DNA from 4 places in the Kushneria sp. AK178 genome. Region 1 is predicted to be linked to each of the others. Evidence: predicted binding sites of a transcription regulator. Region 1 holds the regulator's gene; each other region holds the start of a gene.
What was found. Region 1 encodes PhoB, which activates phosphate uptake and scavenging genes when phosphate is short. Its sites were predicted from a motif close to TGTCATANNNNTGTCANA; they were not measured.
Positions count from the first base shown of each region.

Region 2: the regulator PhoB is predicted to act here: its motif matches at 3,312-3,329, upstream of M1D97_RS01290 (phosphatase PAP2 family protein).
Region 3: the regulator PhoB is predicted to act here: its motif matches at 1,793-1,810, upstream of ugpB (sn-glycerol-3-phosphate ABC transporter substrate-binding protein UgpB).
Region 4: the regulator PhoB is predicted to act here: its motif matches at 3,196-3,213, upstream of M1D97_RS12930 (PhoX family protein).

Region 1 covers NZ_CP096381.1:14,900-20,112, forward strand. Annotated here, with positions in the region: gene M1D97_RS00065 (N-acetylmuramoyl-L-alanine amidase) at 1-776, shown strand, start outside; gene phoR (phosphate regulon sensor histidine kinase PhoR) at 823-2,130, opposite strand; gene phoB (phosphate regulon transcriptional regulator PhoB) at 2,136-2,819, opposite strand; gene ubiA (4-hydroxybenzoate octaprenyltransferase) at 2,976-3,842, opposite strand; gene M1D97_RS00085 (chorismate--pyruvate lyase family protein) at 3,924-4,472, opposite strand; gene M1D97_RS00090 (HU family DNA-binding protein) at 4,773-5,048, shown strand; gene trpA (tryptophan synthase subunit alpha) at 5,112-5,213, opposite strand, start outside.
Region 2 covers NZ_CP096381.1:279,139-284,351, forward strand. Annotated here, with positions in the region: gene M1D97_RS01275 (glucose 1-dehydrogenase) at 1-197, shown strand, start outside; gene M1D97_RS01280 (SDR family oxidoreductase) at 328-1,185, shown strand; gene M1D97_RS01285 (phosphatase PAP2 family protein) at 1,487-2,323, opposite strand; gene M1D97_RS01290 (phosphatase PAP2 family protein) at 2,479-3,285, opposite strand; gene M1D97_RS01295 (NAD(P)-dependent oxidoreductase) at 3,451-4,332, opposite strand; gene M1D97_RS01300 (zinc-dependent alcohol dehydrogenase) at 4,453-5,213, opposite strand, start outside.
Region 3 covers NZ_CP096381.1:2,248,837-2,254,049, forward strand. Annotated here, with positions in the region: gene M1D97_RS10215 (IS4 family transposase) at 1-1,079, shown strand, start outside; gene M1D97_RS10220 (hypothetical protein) at 1,127-1,699, opposite strand; gene ugpB (sn-glycerol-3-phosphate ABC transporter substrate-binding protein UgpB) at 1,892-3,223, shown strand; gene ugpA (sn-glycerol-3-phosphate ABC transporter permease UgpA) at 3,299-4,177, shown strand; gene ugpE (sn-glycerol-3-phosphate ABC transporter permease UgpE) at 4,219-5,064, shown strand; gene M1D97_RS10240 (ABC transporter ATP-binding protein) at 5,066-5,213, shown strand, end outside.
Region 4 covers NZ_CP096381.1:2,822,061-2,827,273, forward strand. Annotated here, with positions in the region: gene ppk1 (polyphosphate kinase 1) at 1-880, shown strand, start outside; gene M1D97_RS12930 (PhoX family protein) at 1,006-3,147, opposite strand; gene M1D97_RS12935 (3-deoxy-7-phosphoheptulonate synthase) at 3,261-4,352, opposite strand; gene M1D97_RS12940 (hypothetical protein) at 4,369-4,494, opposite strand; gene M1D97_RS12945 (hypothetical protein) at 4,835-4,960, opposite strand; gene folM (dihydromonapterin reductase) at 5,045-5,213, opposite strand, start outside.

The sequences.
Region 1 (5,213 bases):
GCGGCTATCGGGTGGATCGCTCGGTCGCCTCACGCGGGCAGAATCAGCGCATTCGCTTTCTGGTGCTGCATTATACCGGCGGCGACGACACCGCCGCCTTCCGGGCCCTGACCGGCAGCAGCGTCAGCGCCCATTATCTGGTTACGGCCACGCCCGGCGAGTATCAGAATCAGCCGGTGGTGATGCAGCTGGTGGACGAGGACAGGCGGGCCTGGCATGCCGGCGTAAGCGCCTGGGGCGATCGCGTCAATCTCAACGACACCTCCATCGGTATCGAGATCGTTAATCGCGGCCACTATCAATCGCCCGATGGCCTGGTCTGGGACCCCTATTCCCGCGCCCAGATCGAGCTGGTTACGGCGCTGGCCCGCGACATCGTCGATCGCTACAACATTGCCCCGGAAAACGTGCTGGGCCACAGCGACATCGCGCCGGGACGCAAGGTGGACCCGGGCCCGTTCTTTCCGTGGCAGCGCCTCCACGAGGCCGGCGTGGGCGCGTGGCCGGAGCGTCATGTCGTCACGCGCTATCAAAGAGAGCTGAGTGCCTCGCCGCTGTCCATGGTGCAGCTGCAGCGCGCGCTGGGCATCTGGGGCTATCCGGTGAGTGTGAGCGGTACCCATGACGAGGCGACCCGCAAGGCGCTGGGCGCCTTCCAGATGCACTTTCGACCGGCCGACACGCGGGGCAATGTCGACGTGGAAAGCCAGGCCATCCTGCTGGCGCTGATCGAGCGCTATCACGGCCTGACGGACGTGCGCGCCGTGCGTCAGTAGGTGGTTGCAGGGATGGATGCCCGAGATAACAGGCGGCGCCGGCACGTCAGGCCGGCGCGCTTGCCACGTTTTCCATGCGGGCGGCGGGGAAAACACAGCGAAAGCAGGCGCCTTCGCCGGGCTGGCTTTCGATATCGAGATACGCGTCGTGGCGCAGCAGCACGTGTTTGACGATGGCCAGTCCCAGCCCGGTGCCGCCGCTGGCCACCGAGCGGCTCTTGTCGACCCGGTAGAAGCGCTCGGTCAGGCGCGGCAGGTGCTCGGGGGAAATGCCCTCGCCGTCATCGATGACTTCCACCGCGGCCCCTTCCTTCTCCAGACGGCGATAGCAGATGGTGATGTGACACCCTGCCGGTGTATAGCGTACGGCGTTGTATATCAGATTGGACAGCGCGCTGCGCAGCTCCTCGACATCGCCGAACACCCGCCGTGTCTCCTCGATCCGGCAGGTAATCTCATGGTTGCCGGCGGACAGCTCCTGGCCATTCTCGGCGATCTGCTCGCAAAGTGCTGCCATGTCGATCGAGCGCTCGTTGTGGTGGCGCTCGCTGGTTTCCAGCCGGGAGAGGGTCAAAAGATCCTCGACCAGATGCTGCATGCGCACGGTCTGCTCCTGCATGCGGCTCAGGCCGCGACCGAATGAAGTCGGCAGGGCGTCCTGATGGTCCTGCCAGGTCTCGACATAGCCGGTCAGCACCGTCAGCGGGGTACGCAGCTCATGGGAGACATTGGCGACAAAGTCACGACGGGTCTGTTCCAGACGCTGCAGTCGGGTGACATCACGGATGACCAGCAATCGCTCGTCGTCACCGAAGCGGGTGATCTGGCACGACAGCGTACGCGCCTCCTGGGTGGGTGAATCGATCGTGATCGGCTCGCTGTAGTCCATCTGGCGGAAGTAACGAATGAAGGCCGGGTCGCGCAGATAGTTGGTCAGGTGATGCCCGCGGTCGTGGCCGTTGTCCAGGCCGGTCAGGCGTTCGGCGGCGCTGTTCCACCAGTCCAGACAGCCGCGCGAGTCGAGCATGATGACCCCCTCGCTCATCGATTCGGCCGACTCCTGAACGCGTTTCAATACCGATCGCAGACGGTTTTGCAGCTGCTGCTGGCCCTTCTGGTAGCGATAGAGCCGATCGAAGAGATCGCCCCACACCCCTTCGCCGTCCGGCGGGCGCTGCTCTACCGGCGCTTCCAGCCAGCGATAGAGCCGTCTCAGGTGGCGAAGGGTAAAGGCGAGATGGATGCCCAGTCCCAGGGCCAGGCCCCAGCCCGGATATCCCAGCAGCAGCCCCAGAATGGTGAAACAGATGGCCAGATAGGCCAGACGCCAGAGTTCATTGAGCCAGTAATGCATACCGATTACCGCGACGAAAAGCGATAGCCGGTACCCCGTACGGTCTGCACCAGATGCTGATGGGCATCGCCCAGCACCTTGCGCAGGCGGCGTATATGCACATCCACCGTACGCTCCTCGACATAGACATTGCCGCCCCACACCTGATCGAGCAGCTGGGTACGGGTATAGGCCCGCTCCTGGTGGGTCATGAAAAACTGCAGCAGACGGTATTCGGTCGGACCGATGTCCAGTGCCTTGCCGTTAACGCTGACACGGTGGCTGACCGGATCAAGCAGCAACCCGTTGACCTCGACCGTCTCCTCGACGCCGGCCGGCGTGGTGCGTCGCAGCACGGCCTTGAGCCGGGCAATCAGCTCGCGGGGCGAAAACGGCTTGGTGATGTAGTCATCGGCGCCGCTTTCCAGGCCCTGAACCTTGTTGTCCTCCTCGCTGCGTGCGGTCAGAAGCACAATGGGAATGTCGCGGGTGGTGGATTCGCGCTTGAGCCGGCGGGCGAGATCGATACCGCTGATCCCGGGCAGCATCCAGTCCAGTAGAATCAGATCGGGGCGCTCATCGACGACCAGTTCATGGGCGGTCTTGGCATCCTCGGCCTCGAGAATGCGAAAGTCGGCCATCTCGAGCGCCATGGCAATCATTTCACGAATCGGCGCTTCATCGTCGACGATCAGAACGGTTCTGGACATGAATGGCTTCCCCTGCCGGATAGCAATGGCGATTGCCGGGACGTTGAACACGCGGATGTTCAGTCATCGGCCCCGTCACGTGATCGTCATTCAAACGTCTTCATATGACAACTTTATGACAGATTCCGCGGGTATGACATCGCCCTGTCCGAGGGACTAGGCCTGCCAGGTGGCCAGTGCAATACCGGCAAAGAGCAGGATGCCGACCCAGTGATTGTTCAAAAACGCCTGGAAGCAGCCCTCGCGCGAGCGCGTGCGACACAGGCGCTGCTGATGGGCGAAGATCACGGCGATGGCGACCAGCGCCGCCCAGTAGAAGCCGTCCAGCCCGGCCAGCTGACCGACGACGGCCAGCAGCAACAGCATCATCACCTGCAGCGCGCCCTGGATGACCAGGTCCATGCGGCCGAACAGTACCGCCGTCGACTTGATGCCGATTTTCAGATCGTCGTCGCGATCCACCATCGCATACCAGGTGTCATACACCAGCGTCCAGACGATATTGGCGAAAAAGAGCCACCAGGCCACGGCCGGCACCTGGCCCTGCTCGGCGCCAAAGGCCATCGGAATGCTCCAGCCAAAGGCCGCGCCCAGTACCACCTGCGGCAGATGGGTATAGCGCTTCATGAACGGATAGCTGGCCGCCAGTGCCACTGCGCCGAACGAGAGCATGATGGTAAAGACATTGGTGAAACACACCAGCACGAAGGCGATCATCAGCAGCACGCCAAACAGCGTCAGCGCCTCGCGCTCGCTGATCCGGCCGGTCGCCAGCGGGCGGTCATGGGTGCGCTTGACGTGGGCATCGAAGTGGCGGTCGGCATAGTCGTTGATCACGCATCCCGCCGCGCGCATGACATAGACCCCGGCGATGAAGATGATCAGGTTGTGGCGCGACGGCAGACCGTCGCCGGCCAGCCACAGCGCAGCCAGCGTCGGCCACATCAAAAGCCAGGTGCCGATGGGACGATCGAGCCGGGTCAGGCGCAGAAAGTCGGGGAGTCGAGCGAGGGGCGACGGCATCGTCGGGGCTCCAGTCAGCGTAAAACCAAGAGTCTACCCGAAATGACCCCGCATCGAGGCATCCGTGTCCGATGCCGATTTTCAGCGCGGGAAGCGCTCGTGCACGAAATACTCCTGTACCAGCAGCGGGGCGCGCCCGGGCCCCAGGGTAAACAGCGAGCGTCGGGCCCACACCTCGGGCAGCGACAGAAAACCGGGGGCGGCGCGGCATATATCGATACCCGAGCGCCGCGTGATGGCTTTCTGCGGCGCGCGGGCGCTTCTGGCAAAGAGCTGATGGCCCAGGGCGCGGGTGCCCAGCCGGGCCATCCAGGGCGGACAGCCTTCAAGCGGCATGACCGAGCGCGCCGCCACCAGAACCTGATCATGGGCGGCCAGCGTAACCTCCCGTCGCCAGACCCGCTGCCCGGCCGGCAGCCCCAGCCTTGCCAGCTCATCAGGGCGACCGCGGCCGACGCCCTGAGCGTGCACGGTGACCGTGACGCTCGCCTCGAACAGCCGGGCCAGACGCACCGTGAGGGAATCCCGCGAGCCGATCAGGCGCTTGAGCGGTTCATCAAGGCGGATACCGGCCAGTGCCACCGGCTGCCAGCGCGGCGATGAGAGGCGATAACGTGAAGATTCGGGCATGAACGCAACATCCGACAGGAGGGCCAAAGGGTAGCCTTTTGTACCCACAGGGTAAAAATATCATCCATTGGGACGGATAAACGCCACAAAGTGCCAATTTGTGCAGTTTTGGCTGGCGTGAAGCAGGGCGGCGTTGCTAGTCTAGGCCCGTCGAACAGTGTTCGCCCTGCAGGACCGGCCCTGTGGCGCTGGCGCAGGGCAGTGAGCGACTTTTCGCGCACCCCCTTGCAGTGTGCGAATTCGATATAACAATGGGCGGCATCAAAAAATCGCCATGTTATTGCCCAACCAGGAGGCGTTATGCGCAAACCAGAACTCGCCGCGGCCATTGCCGAGCAGGCGGATCTTTCAAAGGACAAGGCAGGTCAGGTACTCAACGTCGTGCTCGACGAGATTACCCGCAGTGTGGCCAGAGGCGAGGATGTCACCCTGATCGGGTTCGGCACCTTTACCGTACGCGAGCGCGCTGCGCGTACCGGCAAGAACCCGCAGACCGGCAAGGAAATCCAGATTCCTGCCAGCAGGAACGTGGCGTTCAAGGCCGGCAAGGGTCTCAAGGACGCCGTTTCCGAGTAATCCCCTCAAAAGGGTTACGGCGTTGATATCACCGGCTGCCCGAAGGCAGCCGGTGTTGTTTTGTCAGGCCGTGGCCTGTCGCGCGCGCCTGACGCCTTCGGCGAGTTCGCGCACCAGCGCATGCACATCGCGCGTCCCGGCGTCCACGCTGTCGGCATGCTCGAT
Region 2 (5,213 bases), 260 kb from region 1:
GGACGCCGCTGATTCCCTCTACCATGGGTCAGTACGATGAAGACATGGTCGAGGACTTTGGTAGCCAGTCGCCCATGGGACGCGTCGGCCAGCCCGCCGAACTCGGCCCGGCCTACGTGTATCTGGCAAGCCAGGACAGCAGCTACGTGACCGGCCAGACCATCCACGTCAACGGCGGCATGATCGTCAACGGCTGACGTATCGCCTTCAAGGCATGCGTCTGCATGGGCGGCCTGCAATGGCCGCCCTGCTTATCGACGGACAGGATGCCTGTCTGCAGACGCGCCATTCGCACAGCATTGTCTACCGAAAAGGGAGATTTCAGACATGGCCGATCAGTTTCCGCAGCAGTCACAGGATCGTCAGCCCGGTTTCGAGCACGAGATGACGCCAACGCCCGAGATCATCCGCGACGACTATCGCGGCAGCGGCAAGCTCGAGGGCAAAAAGGCCGTGGTCACCGGTGGCGACAGCGGCATCGGCCGCAGCGCGGCGGTGCACTTTGCCCGTGAAGGGGCCGACGTGGCCGTGATGTATCTCGACGAGCAGCAGGACGCTGAAGAGACGAAGCGTCTGATCGAGGCCGAAGGCCGCCGGGCACTTTTGATCAGCGGCGACGTGCGCGACAGCGCGTTTTGTCAGCAGGCCGTCGATCAGGTGCTCAATGAATTCGGGGCGATCAATATCCTGGTCAACAATGCCGCCGCCCAGGTGGTGCGCCAGGACATTACCGACATCCCGGATGATGAGTGGCGCGAGACCTTTGACGTCAATATTCACGGCTACTTCTACATGGCGAAAGCCGTGCGGCCGCATCTCAAGGCCGGCGATACCATCATCAACACCACCTCGATCAATCCCTTCGTGGGCAACGCCATGCTGATGGCCTACACCTCGACCAAGGGCGCGATCACGGGCTTTACCCGCTCGCTGTCGGAGTCGCTGGTGGGTGACGGCATTCGCGTCAACGAAGTCGCACCGGGGCCGATCTGGACGCCGATCCAGCCCTCGACCATGGGCCGTTTCGATCCGACCCTCATGCAGAGCCTGGGCGAGAAAATGCCGATGGGCCGAGCCGGTCAGCCCAGCGAGCTCGGGCCCGCCTACGTGTTTCTGGCCTCGAAGGATGCCTCCTACATCAGCGGCCACTCGCTGCATATCAACGGTGGCGCGATCATCAACTAGGCCGTGACATCGTTTTGGCCAAACATAAAAAAACCGCCCCCGGCAGCGCCGGGGGCGGTTTTTTTATGGCGTCATATCAAAACGGTCAGCGCGAATCACCCGGCGTTGCGTCGTTGGCCGCCACGCGCTGTTCGCCCTCTCCTGCAGAGGACGCCGGGACGCGCGAGTTTTCCCATCGCCACCGCGCCGGCCGGCAGCGCCGGCACGCAAAAGGGGCGCTCCCGATGACCGGGAGCGCCCCTTTTTGCCGCGAAGGCAAGCCTGTGCGAGCGATGGCTGGCGCGCGCGAGCCGCAACGGATTTAGATCATGCCTGCCAGGCCGCTGAGCAGCTCGCGGGGCTCTTCCATCAGCGTGGCAATGGCGTAGCATGCCACGAAGGCGATGGGGTAGAACCACTGCGGATGCGTCCGGCTGATACCGGCCACGCGGGCGCCGAGGCGCCGAAAGGGGGTCAGAAGGGCCAGCTCGATCACGACCACGCTCAGGATGCCGCCGGCGATGACATCGGTGGCGAAGTGAAAGCCGGTGTAGACGCGCGAGAAGGAGACCAGTACGGCAAACACGATGGCAAGAAGGCCCAGCGGGCGGCAAAAGCGCCAGATGACATAGCCCAGGCCGATAAAGACGGCGCCATGATCGCTGGGAAAGGAGGTAAGATCGTGAAACTCCGGCGAAATATGGAACGGCGGTGTCATGTCCAGCGCCTGATCCTGCAGCGGACGCGGATTATCCGGAATGAAGATCTGCATGACACGGCTGACCAGCGAGGTGACAAAGGCCGCGAGGGTGCAGAGCAGAATGTCGCCCCGACGCGCGATCATTGACGGCATGCACCAGATGGCGCAGATACCGGCCACCAGCGGCACGCCGGTAATCAGCTTTTGATAGGAAAACGCGTTCATCAGGTAGTCCAGCAGCGCGTTTTGCTGCGCGGGCTGATTGATGAAGTTCATGAAGGCATATTCCACCGCCGTACCCGACAGCGCCAGGGGCGCAAGCACCACAAAGGCGATCAGGGCGATCACGATTCTGACCCAGGAGGGAGAATCGGCAGGCAGGGCGTTACCGCTGTGCGTCGGATCGGCGCTGGCAGCGTGAAAAACGGTAGAAGCAGACGTGGTGTTGTTGGAAGACATGATACCCGTTAAAAGATTTTGTTAAGGCTGTCGAGTGTGGTCTCCACAGCGCGCCTTGACCGTGTCAAAACGCATGTTTGTGTATCACTTTTGTGACACGGGCGGTCTCGCAGCGGATTGCGTCCGAAGAGGCGACGCCGGCCGGGCGCTCTGGCTCAGGACATCAGGCGCAGCACACCGCCGGCCAGGTCCCGAAGCTCCTCCACCAGCGTGGCGATGCCGTAGCAGCTGATAAACGCCAGCGGATAGAACCAGTGCGGATGGCTCTCACTGAAACCGGTGATCCAGCCGCCGATGCGCTGAAAGGGCGCGAGCAGGGCCATCTGCACCGTCAGGATGGCGAGCGCCCCGCCACCAATGATGTCGGTGATGAAGTGAAAACCAAGATAGATGCGGGTAAAGCAGAGCAGCCCGGCAAACAGGAAGGCGGCCAGCCCCAGGCGACGATGCAGACGCCAGATCACCCAGGCCAGCCCGATATACACCGCGCCGTGGTCGCTGGGAAACGAGCTGAAATCGCTCAGCGTCTGGGCATCGATGCCGGTGGGCGGCGTCATGTTCAGCACCTGGTCCTGCAGCGGACGCGGATGCGGCGGCGTCATCTGCTGCATGATGCGACTCAGCGCTGCCGAGCAGAAGGCCGCCACGGTGCAGGTCAAAAGCTCCGTGCGGCGGAGTTTCAGCGCCGGCATGAACCACAGCGCCCAGAAGCCGGCCACCAGAACCACGCCCGAGATCAGGTTCTGATAGGAGAGCACGTTCATGATGAAATCAAACAGCGCGCTTTCCCGCGCCATTTGATTGATGCCCAGCATGAGCCGGTCTTCCACCGCCAGCGGCGTGACGAAGGTGATCAGGGTGGTCGCGACGAGCACCCCCAGGGCGATCAGCGCGATAAAGCCTTCCCGAAGCGCACGGGACTCACTGTACCTGTCAGTGTATTGAGAGGAGACTGAAGACATTCTCTTCCAGTTTAAGTTGACTTAAAAATGACACCAGTATGAAAGGTAGATGACGGTATTATTGTGTTGATGTGTTCACATGATGATGCCGTATGTAAGACAGCGCGGCCGGCAGGCGATCGCCTGCCGGCCGCAAGGGGAGGCGGGTGCCGCGTCCGGATGGCGTCAGCTCTCCTGACGGCGTAGATAGTCGTGCACGGCGGCGATATCCTGCTCGCCAAGGCCGGCATCCACGGCCTCACGCCATAGCTCGCTGATGCGGGAAAGCCCCGGCAGATCATGATTGCCGGCGGCTTCCAGTGCCAGCCGGGCATCCTTGAGGCCCCACTCGAGTGCCATCTGGGCGCTGTATTCCTCACCGCCGATCTTGTCGAGCTTGGCCTTGACGTAGGGCGCTGCCAGCGGGCCGCCATCGAGCACCGACCACAGCTCGTCGGTGGCAAAGCCAAGCGTTTGCGCCAGCCGCGCGCTTTCGGCAATGCCCTGCATCATGTGAATCAGCCAGGCGTTGACGACAAGCTTCATGCGCGAGCCGCGGCCGGCCTCCCCCAGCCAGACCACGCGTTGGGAGATGGCGTTGAACACCGTATCGATACCGTCGGCGGCGTCCTGATTACCGCTGGCCAGCACCGAGATGGTGGCCTGCTCGGCCGGCGCCTTGGTGCCGGAGACCGGGGCGTCGATGAAGGTGATATCCGGGCGCGCCTGATGCACGGCCTCGATCAGGGCCTCGGTCTGCTCGACCCCGATGGTGCCCATCTGGATGACCACGCCACCCTCGGGCAGGTGGTCCAGGGCGCGAGCCTCGCCGAGCAGCACGTCCCGGGTGGTATCAAAGTCCGGCAGCATGGTGATGACAAACCGGGCGCCGCTGACGGCCTTGCCGGCGCTGTCGGCATTGAGGGCGCCGCGCTCGGCCAGATCTTCGCCGCGCGAGTGGGTGCGGTTCCAGACCCGCACGCTCAGCCCGCTTTTTACAAGGTTGGCGGCAAAGGCGTGGCCCATGGCGCCCAGGCCGAGAACGGCAACAGTCGTGTCCTGTGACATATGGCAATGCTCCATTGAGGGGTTCAAACCGATCGCACCAGCGTAGCGCGATGTCGTTGACAACGGGAACGTCAAACGCCCCGGCATGACCGGGGCGTTTTTTTGATGGCGTGATCCGCCTTACGGAGTCAGCACGACCTTGCGGCAGTCATCCTGTTTGGCATCGAACAGGCGATAGGCTTCGGCGGCCTGATCGAGCTTCATGCGATGGCTGATGATCGCCTCGGGCTGGAGCGTGCCCTGATCGATGGCTTCCAGAAGGGTCGGCAGATAGTCATGCACGTGGGTCTGGCCGCCCTTCATGGTCAGGCCCTTGTCGAAGAAATCGCCGATCAGAAAGCCGTTCACGGCGCCGGCATAGACGCCCGGGATGCTGATGCTGCCGCCGCGGCGTATGGCGGCCAGGCACTGGTGCAGGACGATGTCGCTGCTTTCGACCTCGAAATTATCCATGGCCGGCAGCGCCCCGCCGTGGCTTTTGGCCTCATAGCCCACCGCATCGATGACGGCGTCCACACCGCGACGGCCTGCACTCAGCTGGATGATGGCCTCGGCCACGTCATCGGTCCGGTCGAAGTTGATGGTCTCGACGCCGTAGGTCTTCTGCGCAAAATCGAGGCGATACTGCTGATTGTCGATCATGACGATCTGCTCGGCGCCTTCCATGCGCGCACAGGCTGCCGACATCAGCCCCACAGGGCCGGCGCCGAAGATCGCCACGCTCGAGCCCTTTCTAACGCCGGCGTTGAGCACGGCCTGATAGCCGGTGGGCAGGATGTCCGACATGAACAGCACCTGTTCATCATCGAGACCTTCCGGAATGGCGTAGGGGCCGGCATTGGCCTGCGGCACGCGTACATATTCCGCCTGGCCGCCGGGAA
Region 3 (5,213 bases), 1.2 Mb from region 1:
AGCGTCCATTCGTGGCCCCCAGCGCCGTGGTACAGGCGCGTCAGCGCCTGGGTAGTGACGCAGTCAGACATGTTTTCGAGCAGACTCAGGCCCTGTGGCATGCTCAAACGCCTCAGCCTCACTGGTGCGGACTCAGCCTGCTTGCCGTGGACGGCGTGGTCTGGCGAACGCCGGACTCTCCCGACAACCAGACCGCCTTCGCGCGCACGCGTAATGCGCAGCGTGAGGCCGGCTACCCGCAGGTACGCATGGTGTGCCAGATGGAGGTGACCAGCCACCTGATCACGGGGGCCGCGTTCGACAGTGTCGCGACCGGCGAAGTGGCCCTGACGGAAGACCTGATCGCCGGCACACCGGATCACTCGCTCACGCTGTTTGACCGCGGCTTTTATTCACTGGGCCTTTTGCATGCCTGGCAGCAGGCCGGCGAGCAGCGCCACTGGCTGATTCCGTTACGCAAGGGAACTCACTACGAGGAGATTCGCTCGCTGGGGCGCCAGGACCGTCTCGTTCGGCTGACCACTTCGCCACAGGCGCGTGCCAAATGGCCGGATTTACCGGTCTCGTTCGAGGCGCGCCTGCTGCGCCGCAAGGTTCGGGGCAAGGAGGTGGCGGTATTGACCTCGATGACGGAAACGATGCGTTTTCCGGCCGCCGACATCGTGGATCTTTACAGCTACCGCTGGGAAATCGAGCTGGGATATCGGGAAATGAAGCAGTCGCTGCTGGACAATCGGCTTACGTTGCGCAGCCGTACACCGGAGATGGTGCGTCAGGAGCTGTGGGGCACGCTGCTCGCCTACAACCTGATCCGTTTTCAGATGGCGCGAATGGCTTACAGTCTGGACAACATTCACCCCAACCAGCTGAGCTTTCACCAGGCGGCCAGCTTTATTATCAAGGAGTTATCGATGCTGCCGGCGGTATCGTCGGGTCGGGTGCCGGCGGTGGTCCAGTCGATCACGGAGATGGCGCCGGCCTTTGTACTGCCCGATCGACGAGAAAGATCGTACCCGCGAGCGGTGCGGGCACGACCGCAGAAATATCCGGTCAGGAAAAAGCCAGTCAGCACTAACTGACTGGCATTACGGCCATGGCCGGGGTTTTTTAATGCGCCTGCCACCGATCAGGTCAGCGTGCTGAAATGATCGAGCCCTTCGGCAAAGCGGGTCTTGTAGCGCTCAAAGAGCGCCGGGTCGCGCTTGAAGGCGCGCAGGACGGCATCCTTTTGAAAGGTCACCACCTCCGGGGCCTGCTCGAGCGACTCAACGCCGGCGCGGGCGTTAAAGCCGGTACGCAGATCGCTGTCGGCGTGGCGATACCAGTGCTCGAACCCGAAGGTGGTAAAAAAGGCCTCCAGTCGCGGGTCCGGCGTGCTGACGCGCATCGCGGTCGACTCGCCAAGCCGGGTCACCAGCCGCCGACCGTAGCCGCGGCCGCGCTTGTTCTCCGGCGTGGCCAGAAGCCTGAGCTCGACCCCGCGCCCTTCCACCTCCAGCGTCAGCAGGGCCGCCGAACAGAGCCTCGCGCTGTCATCATAAAGCGCCACGATGCGCGCCGACTCCTGCTCCAGCAGCCGGCTGGCGCCGGCGAACTCGACAAGGGGGGTCAACCCCGCCTCCCGTCCGAACACGCTGGCACAGAGCATGGCCAGACAGGCATCCCGGTCCTGCACGTCGGTGATATATGAAATCTTCAAGGTTGCGTCTGCCCGCCGTTCAAAAGACGCATGATGCCACGGGCCTTTTCCCTCTGGCGAGTCAGCTACCCCCGGCTGCTTCCATCGCCCGCCTGTCACACGACTGACATGGACGCGCCACATGATTGCCATGCGGGCCTACCAGCATATCGGCGCAGCAGACACTTTCACGACAACAACGCGGAGCACGACATGGTCAAGGGTTTCAGGGGGGTGGTCAGGTTGGCAGCACTGTCCACGCTGGCGCTGGGCGCCACACCGGCAGCAGCGGCGACCGAGGTGGTCTGGTGGCATGCCATGGAGGGCAGTCTGGGCGAGAAGGTCGAAGAGATTGCCGAGGGGTTCAATCAGTCGCAGTCCGACTACGTCGTCAACCCGGTCTACAAGGGCACCTACGGCGAGAACATGACCTCGACCATTGCCGCCTTCCGCGCCGGCAATGCCCCCGCCATCACCCAGATCTATGAAGTCGGCACGGCCACCATGATGAATGCCCGCGGCGCCATCTATCCGGTCTACCAGCTCATGGCCGACACCGACCTGCCCTTCGACCCGGCGGCCTACCTGTCTGCCATCACCGGCTATTACAGCACCGCCGATGGCGACATGCTGTCGCTGCCCTTCAACTCCTCGACGCCGGTGGTCTATTACAACCGCGATCTGTTCGAGCAGGCCGGGCTCGATCCCGACGCGCCCCCGACCACCTGGGAAGGGCTCGCCGAGGCGGGCCGGCAGATCGTCGACAGCGGCGCGGCCGACTGCGGCTTTACCACCACCTGGCCGAGCTGGATTCAGCTCGAAAACTTCACCGCGCGTCACGATATTGCCTTTGCCAGCGAGCAGAACGGCTTTGGCGGGCCATCGGCGCGACTCATCTTCAACGACAGCGATGCGGTAATCGAGCACGTGCAGGATCTGGTCGACTGGCAGCAAAGTGGCGTGTTCCGCTACGGCGGTCGTGAGGACCAGGCTTCGCCACGCTTTTTCTCCGGCAGCTGCGCCATGATGATGGCCTCTTCGGCCAGCTATGCCAGCGTGCGTGACAACACCGAAAGCTTCGACTTCGGCGTCGCGCCCCTGCCGTGGGACCCCGAGGTCATCGATCAGCCGAAAAATTCGATCATCGGCGGCGCCTCGCTGTGGGTTCTGCAGGGCCAGGATGAGGCGGTCTATCAGGGCGTTGCGCGATTTTTCAACTATCTCGCCTCGCCGGAAGTGCAGGCCGACTGGCACCAGTTCACGGGCTATCTGCCCATTACCCGCCAGGCCTACGAGCTGACCCGCGAGCAGAATTTCTATGCTGACAATCCCGGCACCGACATCGCGCTCGAGCAGATGACAGGCGGTGAGCCGAGTGACAGCTCCCGCGGACTGCGACTGGGCAACATGCCCCAGATTCGCGATGTCATCCAGGAGGAGCTCGAGCGGGCTCTCAACGGTGACAAGAGCGCCCGGCAGGCGCTCGATGACGCCGCCGAACGGGGCAATGAGCTTCTCGAGCAGTTCGAACGCAGCGTGCGCTGACCCCTGCCCCGGCGGCACCGCCGTCGGGACCGCCCCTGAGCCGTCACTGCACCTTTCGGGAACGCCTGTCACACCATGTCCACGTTTCAACGTCATCGCCTCACGCCATGGATGCTCATGGCGCCTCAGCTTGTCATCGTGCTGATATTCTTTTTCTGGCCGGCCGTCACTGCCCTGCGTCAGTCGCTGTATGTGCAGGACGCCTTCGGGCTGGGCGAGCGCTTTGCCGGCCTTGCCAACTTCACGCGGATACTGGCCTCACGGAGCTATCATGAGGCGCTGGTCAACACGGCCATTTTCAGCGTCAGTGTCGCGCTGGGCGCCATGGCCCTGGCGCTGTTGCTGGCCACCATGGCGGATCGGGTGCTGCGCGGCAGCGGCGCCTACCGAACGCTTCTGATCTGGCCCTATGCCGTGGCACCGGCCGCGGCCGGCGTGCTGTGGATGTTCATGCTGGACCCCACGCTGGGCGTACTGACCCGGGCGCTGACAACGCTGGGCATTGACTGGAATTTCCGCCTCAACGGCGGCCAGGCCATGGCGCTGGTGATCGCGGCCGCCATCTGGCAGCAGATGAGCTACAACTTCGTGTTCTTTCTGGCCGGGCTTCAGGCCGTCCCCACCAGCATTCTGGAAGCGGCCGCCATCGACGGTGCCGGCCCCTGGCGGCGCTTCTGGACGGTCACCTTTCCCCTGCTGTCGCCGATCAGCTTCTTTTTGCTGGTCATGAACACCATCTACGCCTTTTTCGACACCTTCGGCACCATCGACACCACCACCAGCGGCGGCCCCGGCGGTGCCACCCGCACGCTGGTCTACAAGCTCTATCAGGACGGCATCGTGGGGCTGGATCTGGGCGGTTCGGCGGCGCAGTCGGTGCTTTTGATGGTGATGGTGGGTCTTTTGACCCTGATGCAGTTTCGCTATGTCGAACGCCGCGTGCAGTACCACTGACGCCCCATTCACCGCACCCAACCCTGTCAGGACACCCTGCCATGCGCTATCAACGCCCGGGCCTCGATGTCGCAGCCCATACCATCCTGATCGCCGGGGCACTGATCTTCATGCTGCCCGTCATTCTGGCCGTGCTGGCTTCGACCCAGACGCCCGGCACACTCTTCTCCGGCACGCTACCGCTGTCGTTCGGGGCCAGCGGGCTGGATCACTACGTAACGCTTCTGACCGAACCGGTCCGCGGCATCGGCGTGCCCGCCTGGCGATTGATGCTCAATTCGCTCGCGATGGCGCTGGGCATTGCCGTCGGCAAGCTGACCATCGCCATGCTGGCCGCCTACGCGCTGGTCTTTTTCCGTTTTCCGTTGCGCCGCTGCTGCTTCTGGCTGATCTTTGTGACGCTCATGCTGCCCATCGAGGTGCGCATCGTGCCGACCTACGGTGTGGTCGCCGAGCTTGGTCTGCTCGACAGCTACCCGGGGCTGGTCCTGCCGCTGATGGCCAGCGCCACGGCAACCTTTCTGTTTCGTCAGTTCTTTCTGACCCTGCCGCCCGAGCTGATGGAGGCCGCCCGCATGGACGGTGCCGGGCCGTGGCGCTTTTTCATCGACATCGTGTTGCCGCTGTCGAAAACCAACATCGCGGCGCTGTTTGTCATCATGTTCATTTACGGCTGGAACCAGTATCTGTGGCCGCTGGTAGCCCTTACCAGTGCCGACAACGCCACCCTGGTCACAAGCCTCAGGCGACTGACGATCGCCACCGACGGCACGCCCCCCTGGCATCTGGCCACCGCCATGACAGTGTTCGCCCTGCTGCCACCGGTGGTCGTGATCCTGATCATGCAGCGCTGGTTCATCAAGGGCCTGGTGGATACGGAGAAATAACATGGCAACACTGACACTCGAGTGCCTGCGAAAGCGCTACGCCGGCAGCAGTGACGTGCTCCACGACATTGAACTGAGCATCGAGGACGGCGAGATGATCGTGGTCGTGGGGCCGTCGGGCTGCGGCAAGTCAACGCTTTTGCGCATGG
Region 4 (5,213 bases), 660 kb from region 1:
GGAAGTCACCGTGGTGATCGAGCTGCGCGCCCGCTTTGACGAGGCCGACAATATCGCACTTGCCTCCCGGCTTCAGGAGGCCGGGGCCAACGTGATCTACGGCGTCATGGCCTACAAGACCCATGCCAAGATGCTGCATATCGTGCGCCGCGAGGCCGGACGCATTCGCCACTACGCCCACATGGGCACCGGCAACTATCACTCAAAGACGGCGAAGCTCTATACCGACTACAGCCTGCTGACGGCCCGCGAAACCCTGTGTGAGGACGTCCATCATGTCTTTCAGCAGCTCTCCGGCATGGGCGAACCGCGCCACACCGAACATTTGCTGCATGCGCCCTTCACGCTGCACAAGCGCCTGGTCGAGCTGATCGACCGGGAAGCAGGCCACGCCCGCAAGGGACACAAGGCCACGCTGACCATCAAGTGCAACTCCCTGACGGAACCCAAATTGATTCAGGCGCTGTATCGCGCCTCCCAGGCCGGCGTTATCTGTCAGCTGATCATCCGGGGCACCTGCTGCCTGCGCCCGGGCATCCCCGGGGTCTCCGACAACATTACGGTGCGTTCGGTGGTGGGCCGCTTTCTGGAACATACCCGGGTCTTTCATTTTCACAACGCCGGCAAACCCGAGGTCTGGTGCTCCAGCGCCGACTTCATGGAGCGCAACATGTTTCAGCGTGTGGAAACCTGCTTTCCCCTGCTGGACAAGAAGATCGCCCAACGGGTCAGGAAGGATCTGGATACCTACATGCTGGACAACTGCCAGAGCTGGACGCTGCAGTCGGACGGCCACTATGAGAAGCGTTGTCCGGGCAACAATGAAGCCGCCATCAGCGCGCAGGAGACTCTTCTGTACGCCTACGCCGTACAGCCCTGAATCGGATAGATGGATTGCTCGCGACTGCACTGACTGAAAGACCCATGAAAAAGTCCGGGCACCTGATGTGTCCGGACTTTTTGTTTTCCTTTCAGCATGCCATCGTCGCGGCCGATGCCATGGTGTCAGACACCAATCATGCCGCCGTCGCGTTTCTGGATCACCACCGTCGATGAACGCGGACGCACCTGCCCTGACGCTACCTGCGTGGCATCATCGGTATTGGTCGCCGGCCAGTTGGCCGGATGCTGAATATTGATAAACAGCGCCGTCCGATCAGGTGTGGCAAAGATGCCGGTGACTTCGGCCTCATCGGGGCCGATGGCGAAACGCTTGAGCTGTGCCTGGTTCCGGACATTGATGGCAGGGTAGTCATCACCTCCCATCGCCCCCGGCACGACGGCCAGCACCTGATCGTTGGTGATTTCGGCCACTGCATTGTCACGCCCCTTGTCCAGACCGTTGTCTGTTTCGATCCAGAGAATGCCCTCGCCGTTGTCACGCTCGTCAAACCAGAGGCCATCGGGGCTGGCAAAAGCGTTAACATCGGTCAGTCCTGAAAGATTGCTGTCGGCATCACTGGCGCTACCGCCAAAGACGAAAGGCTCCCAGCGCATGCGGGTCGGGTCGTCACTGTTCTCCTGCCAGCGAATGATATGCCCATAGGTATTATCCGGGCGCGGATTGGCGGCATCGACCGGCGCAGTGGCATAGCCGCTGCCCATGGCGGCAACGTGATCGCCATGACCGGTGACGCCTGGTTCACTTTCTGCGTCAGTGCGTTTCGAGTTGTTGGTCAGCGTCATGTACACCATGCCCGAATGCGGATCGACCGTCCCCCATTCGGGGCGATCCATGGGCGTGGCGCCCATCATGTCGGCCGCGTCGCAGGTATTGATGATAATGCCGGCCTGATCCTCGAAAAGCTCCCCCAGCCGACGCCCCTTGTGCTCCCCGCGGGGGATGATGGCGTCCACGGTCAGCGGCAGCCACTCCCCTGTTCCATCGGCATCAAACCGGGCCACATACAGCGTGCCGTCATCCAGATAGCTGGCGCCTATCGCCTGGCGGTCATAGACTTCGCCCGGGCGGTTGGCATCGCTTTGCTGCCAGCGTTTTGTCGTCACGAACTTGTAGATGTATTCGTTGCGGCTGTCGTGGCCGGTATAGAAGGTCAGCGGCATACCTTCGACCACACGACCGGGCCAACACCCCTCGTGACGAAAACGCCCCAGCGCCGTGCGCTTGTAAACGACACTGTCAGCATCGTAGGGATCAACTTCCACGATGTAGCCAAAGCCACGGGCCTCGTTGCGGTAATCCTGCGCGGGATTGTCACCTTGCGGGGTATTGTCGAAACGGCTGAACTCGCCCTGCTCGCCGGCGTCGGCACTTTCCCAGCCGTAGCGGCCCCGCTCACCGTTGATGCCCAGACGGGCCTGATCGGGCGTCAGCTCACCCCGGTTGATAAATACCTCGGGCCAGTTTTCTTCACAGGTCAGGTAGGTGCCCCAGGGGGTATGGCCACAGGCGCAATTGTTATTGGTACCGCGAACGTGCGTCCCTTCGGGGGACCAGGCAGTGACTACCCATGAGGTGCCACGAACGGGGCCGGCAAGCGCCATGGGTGTCGCCGACGTAATACGACGGTTGCGGGCATCACCGGCAACAACTGTCCAGTGCCCCTGATCATCGCGCCGCAGACGGACAACCGCCACGCCATGGGCATTGATCTCGGTACGCACCTCGTCAGCCGGACGAGCGCCTTCATCATTGTTGGTCGGGCCATTCCGGGGCGCCCAGAGGGCTTTCTGATCGATATATTCGTGATTGATGGCCAGCAGGAAATCACGCGAGGCGTGTCTTGTGTCCAGCGGGAAGTGGTACATGCCATCGTGATGCATCCCCATGGCACGTGCCTGAAAGGCCGGTGTGACGCGCATGTCCGGTTGCCAGCCGGCAGCGCCACTATCCAGCGGTGTTCCCCATGGGGCCAGGACCTGAGCGGTATATCCCTCAGGGACCACGATGGCATCCGTCATGCTGCCGGGCAGCGATTCAAACCCCAGGGTGAGCCGACGTTCCGTCTCGGCACCGGCCCGGCGAATGGCAGCGCTCAGGCCGAAATCGGTCAACAAGGTGGCGGCGGCCAGCCCCAGACTGCCCTGCAACATGCGACGACGCGACAGGTAGCGCGTCAGCACGGATGAGAAAGGACGATTACCGCTATCGTTGTGGTTGTCATGATTTTCAATTTCCTGGCTCATGTCATCGTCTCTCGAGGGCTTGATCGATGGCCGAGATTACGACGATATCATGACAGGTGTTTGACATTTTCAGGATCCGGGGCGGCTACGGCGCCGTCCCGGTCCTGAACGATTCAGATAGGCTGTGCGGCCAGACGCTGCGCCGCCAGACGCAGATGGTGTTCGCTGTCCGTCCAGCCCAGGCAGCCATCGGTCACGGAGACGCCGTAACGCAGCGACCCGCCCAGGGCCTGTTTGCCCGCTTCCAGATGACTTTCCAGCATCACGCCGACCAGTGATGACGCCCCCGCCAGACGCTGGCGAATGACCTCGTCGAGCACCAGCGGCTGTCGGGCAGGGTCCTTGCTGCTGTTGGCATGAGAGCAGTCCACCATGATGGCACTCGACACGCCGGCCTTTCTCAGGGCCTCGCTCGCGTTTTCCACGCTTTGCGCGTCAAAGTTGGGGCCGTGATGGCCGCCACGCAGTACGAGATGGGTATGGGGGTTGCCGCTGGAGTGCAACAGCGCCGGGCAGCCGTTGTCGTCGAAGCCCGGGTAGCGGTGGCCGTGGCGGCTGGCACCCATGGCGTCGATGGCGACCTGAATGCCGCCATCGGTGCCGTTCTTGAAGCCCGTGGGCATGGGCAGCGCACTGACCATTTCACGGTGGATCTGTGACTCGGTGGTACGCGCCCCGACCGCTGCCCAGCTGATGAGATCATCCATGTAGGCGCTCAGCATGGGCTGCAGCAGTTCGCAGGCGATCGGCATGCCCAGTTCGGTGATGTCGCGCATCAGCCGGCGCGTACTGGCAAGCCCTTCGGCCATGTTGTCGCTGCCATCAAGATGCGGATCATACACCAGCCCCTTCCAGCCCACCGTCGTACGCGGCTTTTCGACATAGACCCGCATGACCAGCAGCATGCTGTCGGCCACTTCGTCGGCAAGCTGCTTCAGCCGCCGGGCATAGTCCAGCGCGCTGTCGCGGTCATGAATGGAGCAGGGTCCCATTACGACCAGCAGGCGCGAATCCCGCCCGTCGAGAATGTCCCGGATGGCCTGACGATGCCCGGCGATCTGCGCTTCCCGTGCAGGCTCGAGTGCAATGGCGTCCTTGAGCGCGCCCGGCGTGGGCAGGGGCTGGGCGACGCCCGGGCCGCCGACATGGTCGGATTCGACGGTAGAGACCGGGGAGAGTTCGGCGGTATTGAGTGAGGCGTTCATGGCGTCTTTCGATCCTTTAACAGCGTAACAAGGGGGCGTGGGGAGCGCCCTGTGTCAGCACACCGGCGGCCAGCGCTCGGTACGCCGCCAGCGTGTGGCTGAATCGCCAGTCAAGAATCGGGTAGCGGTAGGTCATGGTCATGTTGCTCTCCTGATGGCTGCCGGATCATCTGCCGGTTGCATGAAACATAAAAAACCCCCGGTGGCATGCTGCCGACCGGGGGTTTCATGGGTGGGCAGCACGGTAGACACCGGCACGCCCTGACAGATCAGGCGTGCCTGTCTCTAAACCAATAGCCCACTGGATAACCGACCTCGTTCAACGCACGCGACGACACCGCCGGCGCCTTTCGCGCCAGCGGTGTCGTCGTGTCATTGACCGGAAGATGCGTCATGCCGGGTTATCCTGATTGAATCCGCTGGTTCACTGCTTCGAGGGTCAGCGCCCCCGTGATCGATCATTCGAGGTTAGCACGGCCGGCTCAGATGAGAAACTCCCTCAGAATAAACAGTGCCGGCAGGGCCGCCGCCAGCGATATCGCCACCACACCTGCCACAATGCCGACCAGCAATGCCCGATCCTTCAGTAGCGTCGACGCCGATGTCATGATGGTCACCTGTTACGGTTGTTGGCACAGTACGGTACCCGGATATCGTGGTTGTTGCCCGGCGACGCGGTCGCCGCCATCAGTTCACTTCACATGACGCCCGCCGTCAACCGGCAATATGGCCCCTGTGACGAAAGCACTATCGAGGAGATAGCGCACGCTCTGCCAGATCACCCGCGGGCCCGGAACGGCCGGCAGCGCCGATCGACTGTTGAGATGCACCAGATAGTCATCGCCATCGTCGGCATTGAGC